2 regions of the Streptomyces sp. NH27 genome follow, and region 1 is predicted to be linked to the other one. Evidence: riboswitches for the same ligand, from Rfam matches in the RefSeq annotation. Region 1 holds a riboswitch; the other holds the start of a gene.

Region 1 (3,203 bases):
CCGACCTGACCGCGGCCGCCCACCTGCTGGACTCGACCGCGGCCGGCCTGCTTCCGTACGTCGCGGTGATGCTGGCCGGATGGACCGGGTGCGCGCACCGGACGGCGTCGCGGCGGGAGGTGTCGGCGGCGCTCGGCGCGGTCGTGATCCTGCTGACCGGGCAGGCGGTCCGCCTCGCGGTCGTGTTCGCGCTGGCCCGGCCCAGACCGCCGGTGGCCGATTGGGCCGCGCTCAGCACCGACTGGGCGTTCCCCTCCGGGTACGCCACAACGTCCGTGCTCACCGCGGGACTTCTCGCCTGGGCGGTCCTGCGCAGCGACGCACCCCGCGGGGCGGTCCGGCTCGACGTGCTGGGCTGCCTGCTGTGGGTGGCCGCCATCAGCGCCACCCGGATCTACCTCGGCGTGCAGTGGCCCACCGACGAGCTGGGCGGCTGGCTGCTGGGCGCGGCCTGGCTCGCCCTGACGCTGCCGATCCTGTCGGGACTCGCCGGCCCGGCCGGCCGCACGCTCTGACATGCGTCACTCGGCCGCCGCGTCGACTCACCACACGGAAAGCGCGGAAGGCACGGTCCCCGGCGGGGGAAGATCGTCCTCACCGCGCGGGTCGTGCCGGGGGTCGGCTCGCGGGGGTCCGACATGGCGGCCCGGAGCCGCGTGCGGGACCTGCCGCGACTCCGGGATGCCCTTGGTCCGTGGGACGGTCAGCCCTTGGCGCCCTTCGGCACCGCGTTCATCACGGCGGTGCTGCTGCGCAGGACGTCCTTGCAGTAGGAGACGGTGCCGGTGTTGTCCACGTACTTCGCCGAGACCCAGTTGTTGTTGTCGCGCAGCAGGTACCAGATGTCGTTGCCCTCGATGTTCTGGGCGCGGACCTTGCAGCGCAGACCGACCTGCTGGTGGTAGCTCAGCGAGCCCTTGACGGACGAGTCCGTGCTGGGGAACTGCCGCTGCACGACGCCGTCACCGGCGACGACCGTGCCGTACGGAAGGGCCGGGGTGGCGGCCTGGGCTGCCGTCGCGCCGAGCAGCGTGGTGCCGAGTGCCACGGCGGTGGTCAGCGCGCTCGCGCCGATGATGATGCGGCCTCGGAGAGTAGGAAGAGCAGCGGATGTCGCCAAGGGACTTCTCCTGTTCCTGATGTGCGGTGAGACGCATGGGCACCGCCGAAAGTACGCCGCACAATCTCCAACAGTGCGGATAAATCGCCGTGTTGAGCCGAACGTGCGAGGCTCTCACCCGTCTGCGGACTCCGCGGCCACCTGGACGGGGGCGGCGGTCCCGCGCAGGGCGCGCCGATGCTGCCGACGGTGTACGAGGCGGGCATCGACCGGCTGCCGCGGGCCGGAGGCGGACGGGCGCCGCGCCCCGGGTCGTATGCTGGCGGGTGCAGCTGGTTCGCCCCTGTCCGCCAGACAGGCGCGTCGTAAGAGGGAACCCGGTGGGAATCCGGGACTGCCCCGCAGCGGTAAGTGGGAACGATAGCCGTCATCAGCACTGGGTCCGAGCCGCGGACCTGGGAAGCGACGGTCAGTAGGTGTCTGCCCCGGCAGGCGAGCCCGCGAGTCCGAAGACCTGCCCGTTGCCCGTACGCGACCGATCGCGTGCGGATATCCCGGTGACCTCGTGGGCGGGTCGGCGTACATATCAGGCGGAGGAGCGTCCCCATGAGGCGTGTCCGATCCGTCCCGTTCGCCGCCTTCGCGCCCGCGTCCCGTCCCCGGGATGCCAGGGAGACATCTCGCGAAGGAGATTTCCGTGTCAGCAAAGCCCGCAGCCGCGGCAGCACGGGCCACCGTGTACGGCTACCCCCGCCAGGGACAGCACCGGGACCTGAAGAAGGCCGTCGAGGGCTACTGGAAGGGCCGCGTCACCGCGGACGCCCTCCGGGAGACCGCGGCCGATCTACGCCGGTCCAACTGGCGGCAACTCGCCGACGCCGGCGTCCATGAGGTACCCACCGGCGACTTCTCGTACTACGACCACGTCCTCGACACCAGCGTCATGGTCGGCGCCGTCCCCGAGCGGCACCGTGCCGCCGTCGGCGCCGACCCGCTCAACAGCTACTTCGCGATGGCCCGCGGCACCCAGGACGTGGCGCCGCTGGAGATGACGAAGTGGTTCGACACCAACTACCACTATCTGGTGCCCGAGTTGGGCCCCGACACGGTCTTCGCCGCCGACTCCGCCAAGCAGGTCGGCGAGTTGCGGGAGGCCCTCGCGCTCGGGCACACCCCGCGGCCGGTGCTGGTCGGCCCCTTGACCTACCTGCTGCTCGCCAAGCCCGCCCCCGGGGTGCCGGCCGACTTCGAGCCGCTGACCCTGCTGGACCGGCTGCTGCCGGTGTACGCCGAGGTGCTCGCCGACCTGCGGGCCGCCGGCGCCGAGTGGGTGCAGCTCGACGAGCCCGCCCTGGTCCAGGACCGCACGCCCGACGAGCTGAACGCCGCCGCCCGCACCTACCGCGAGCTGGGCGCCCGCACCGACCGGCCGAAGCTGCTCGTCGCCTCCTACTTCGACCGGCTCGGCGAGGCGCTGCCGATCCTGGTCAGGGCCCCGATCGAGGGCCTGGCCGTCGACTTCACCGGCGCGGCCGCCGCCAACCTCGACGACCTCGCCGCCGTCGGCGGGCTGCCCGGCAAGCGGCTGGTGGCGGGCGTCGTCAACGGCCGCAACATCTGGATCAACGACTACGAGAAGTCGCTGTCCACCCTGGCCACCCTGCTCGGCCTCGCCGGCCGGGTCGACGTGGCCGCGTCCTGCTCCCTGCTGCACGTGCCGCTGGACACCGCACCCGAGCAGGACATCGACCCGCAGGTGCTGCGCTGGCTCGCCTTCGCCCGGCAGAAGACCGCCGAGATCGTCACGCTGGCCAAGGGCCTGGTGCAGGGCACCGACGCCATCGCCGCGGAGATCGCCGCGAACCGCGCCGACCTCGCCTCCCGCGCCGGTTCCCCGATCACCCGCGACCCGGCCGTACGCGCCAGGGTCGCTGCCGTCACCGACGCCGACGGCCGCCGCTCCCAGGCGTACCCCGAGCGCGCCGCCGCCCAGCGCGCCCGCCTCGGGCTGCCGCTGCTGCCGACCACCACCATCGGGTCGTTCCCGCAGACCACCGACCTGCGCACCGCCCGCGCCGACCTGCGGGCCGGCCGGATCGACCGGGCCGGCTACGAGGAGCGGATCAGGGCCGAGATCGGCGAG
Region 2 (3,203 bases), on a different contig from region 1:
GCGCCGGAGCCGACACCCAGGACCAGCACGGTGACCGCGCCGACGGCGGCACCGTCGGAGATGCCGAGCAGGTACGGATCGGCCAGGTCGTTGCCGGTCAGCGTCTGGAGCACCGCGCCGCAGACCGCGAGCCCGGCGCCCGTGGCGGCGGCGCCGACCACGCGCGGCAGCCGCAACTGCCAGACGATCTGGTCGTCCAGCAGCGTGACCTGGTGGTCGCCCAGGCCCAGCCGACGCAGGACGACATCGGCCACCACCCGCGGCGGCTCGTGCACCGAGCCGACGGCAAGACCGAGCAGGCACATCGCCAGCAGCGCGGCGGCGGACACGGCCAGCGCCACCGCCGCGCGCATCGATCCTGCCGGGCGCGCGGTGACGGGGTCGGTGGCGGGGTCGGCGGCCGTCACGAGGCGGCGTGCAGCTCGGCCAGTCCTGCCGCGACCTTGGCGGCACCGTCGGCCAGGAGCACGCCCGGCGTCGACTCCGAGAACGGCACGACGACGAAGGCCCGCTTGCGGACGGCGGTGAGCCGGCTCAGCACGGGATCGTGCTCCAGGTAGGCGATCTTGGACTTCGCCGTGTCCCAGCCGGCGTCCGCGAGGACGATGGCGTCCGGGTTCGCGGCGGCCACCTTCTCCCAGCCGGCGCTCTGCCAGCCGCCCGGCAGCGAGCCGAAGACGTTGTGCGCGCCGACGGCGTCGAGGATGAGCTGCGGTCCGCCGTGGCCGGCACCGACGAAGGGGGTCTTGGTGTCGGAGTCGTACCAGAGCACGTTCAGGCCCTTGCCCGCGCCCTGGGCGGTCAGGCCGGCCAGCGCCTGCTTCTGCTGCCGCTCGATGGCGGCGGCCCGCTCCGGCACCCCGAAGACCTTGGCGACGTCCGCCAGTTCGGCCCACACCGCCTCGAAGGACGCGGCCGGCACCTGCTTGCTGTCGGCGCAGCCGAACGGCGACAGGTAGGAGGGGATGTGCTCGGAATCCAGCTCCGCGCGGGTGCCGGCCACCTTGTCGGTGAAGGCGCTGCTGTAGGAGGCGTAGAGGAAGTCGGGGCGCGCCGCGAGCAGCTTCTCCTTGGTCGGGTACTCCTTGCTGAGCACCGGTACGGAGTCGTAGGCGGCCTTCCACTTGGCCGGGATCGTGTCGTCGAGGTAGGCGGTGCCCGCCATCCGCGACTGCAGACCCAGGGCCAGGGCGACCTCGGTGGCGCCCTCGTTGAGGGTGACCAGCCGCTTCGGGGGTGTGGACACGGTCGTGGTGGCGCCGCAACTGCGCACGCTCACCGCGGTGGGGTGGCCGGAACCGGTGGAGGTGGCGGGGCCGTTCGCGGCGGGTGCTCCCGTGCAGGCGCCCAGGGCGCCGAGGGCGAGCAGGGCCGAGCCGGCGGCAGCGAGCCGGACGGGGCGGGCCCGGCGCGGGCGCGCGGTACGGTCGGGTCCCGGGCGCGCGCCCGGGCGTATGAGCTGATGGATGCGGCGGAACGGGCGCAGCGCGCTGGTCGGCACGTGTTCTCCAAACCCTCGTGGAAGATGTCGCGCCGTGGCCGGTCTCCTGGCTTCCGCATCGATGCTCCACGGCCGACCTTCCCAGGCGACCCGTCGTGGTCCGCCCAGTGGCCCCGACCGCTTCGACGGTCGGCGAGGGCCGCGCAACTCCGCGGCTACAGTGGCGAGGGCCGCACCGGTTTCCCACCGGTTTCCCGAGCACCACGGCACGCGCACGCTACCAAACGCGACAACCCGCCCGACCGGCAGGAGGGGGTCCCAAGGCGCACCGACCTGCGCGTCAGGGTGCGCCGGCGGTCCGAACCGGGCGGTCCGGCGGCCCGACGCATCAGACGGTGGGGGCCCGGCGAGGTGGGTGCCCGCCGGACGCGCTGAGGCCGAGCCCGGGCCCGGGCAGCGTGCGTCGGGCGTCGGCCGGACGGCCGAGGGCGCGCGACGGGGCCGGGCGCGGGGGAACGCGTCCGGCCCCGAGGGAAGTCCCGAGGGAAGATGACGAGCGTCAGCCCGGGATGATCGAGAACGAACCGCCGTTGAGGGCGGTCTCGGTGTACGGGCCGCTGTCGATGGCCTCGGGGTTGTAGGTGTCGAAGGACTGGCCGTTGACGGTGATGCCGCTGAAGTCCTGCTCGTTGAAGGACGGGTAGCTGCCGGTGGGCGACTCGATCACGGCCTCGGCGCTCGCGTCGGACGCGTTGAGCGACGACTGCGTGGTCTTCGACCAGCCCTTGGTGGTGTCGGCCAGCTTCAGGCTGTACGAGCTGCCGCCGCTGGCGACCACGCTGGCGGTGAACACGTCGCCGGCGTCGACCGGTTCGTTGTAGTACACGGGCGCGGCCGGGTACATCTCGTACCAGCCCGAGTACTCGGGGCTGCCGCTGGAGCAGTCCACCTGGACGCCGGTCTGCTCGACCGTCTGCGAGCCGTAGCCGTCGATGCCTATCCAGGGCGCGTAGAGGTCGTTCGAGGAGTTGCAGGTGACCTCGGGCATCGTCCACGAGCCGGAGATGCTGGTGAACGAGCCCTGGGCGATGTAGCCGCCCCAGTTGCTGTCGCCCGAGAAGCCGTGCAGCGGCTGGGCGAAGTGGTGGGCGCCGAACTCGACGGTGGGGGCGGCGGCGCTTGCGGGTCCGGCGAGGGAGGCGCAGGACAGCGCGAGCAGCGCGGCGGCGGCAGCCCTTGTGGGGGCGGCGGTGCGGAAGGTGTGCATCCGGTGAACTCCAATGGTGTGGGAGTTGCGAGGGTGGTGGGGGGAGTCGACCTGCCGTCCGTGGCCCGTCTGGTGGTGGGGGAGGCTTGCCGACAAGGCCGGTGTAGCGATGCTGCTGCCTGCGGTGGGGGTGCCGGAAGGGAAAGGCAGCTACCGGATGCCGCAATGGCGTGAACATGACAACACTCCGAGTGGTGACAGTCCCTTCGGGTGAAGTCCGTTGGGCCGAAGGGGCGTTCGTGCGCCGCGTGGGCGGCGGGCCGGGCTCGGCGTGTTCGACCGCGAGCGGGGCGGCGCGTGGAACGTCGCGCGGAACGTCGCGGACGCGGGATTCGCGATCGACTCGGTGTACCGGTGTGGAGAAATCGGCGTATGAGTGCCCAGGGAACCAGCTGTGAGTACGCTGTCGTCCTTCGGGGTAGTTGAACGGCGCAATGATATTTTGCTATTGCTTGGGGGAGCAATGTTGCGAATTCACTTCACCCACGCCGATCT

The links. A riboswitch is a leader RNA that binds a small molecule or an ion and turns the genes downstream of it on or off. The one in region 1 is predicted to bind cobalamin.
Region 2: it holds a riboswitch for cobalamin, as region 1 does, so the genes downstream of both, AC13HU_RS15680 (ABC transporter substrate-binding protein) here and metE (5-methyltetrahydropteroyltriglutamate--homocysteine S-methyltransferase) in region 1, are expected to answer to the same signal.

What each region holds. Positions count from the first base shown of each region.
Region 1 covers NZ_JACEGK010000414.1:913-4,115, reverse strand. The annotation lists gene AC13HU_RS27620 (phosphatase PAP2 family protein) at 1-515, shown strand, start outside; gene AC13HU_RS27615 (SH3 domain-containing protein) at 704-1,120, opposite strand; cobalamin riboswitch at 1,377-1,596, shown strand; gene metE (5-methyltetrahydropteroyltriglutamate--homocysteine S-methyltransferase) at 1,758-3,203, shown strand, end outside.
Region 2 covers NZ_JACEGK010000164.1:298-3,500, forward strand. The annotation lists partial or broken gene AC13HU_RS15675 (iron chelate uptake ABC transporter family permease subunit) at 1-407, opposite strand, end outside; gene AC13HU_RS15680 (ABC transporter substrate-binding protein) at 404-1,501, opposite strand; cobalamin riboswitch at 1,521-1,722, opposite strand; gene AC13HU_RS15685 (G1 family glutamic endopeptidase) at 2,001-2,708, opposite strand; gene AC13HU_RS15690 (transcriptional regulator) at 3,172-3,203, shown strand, end outside.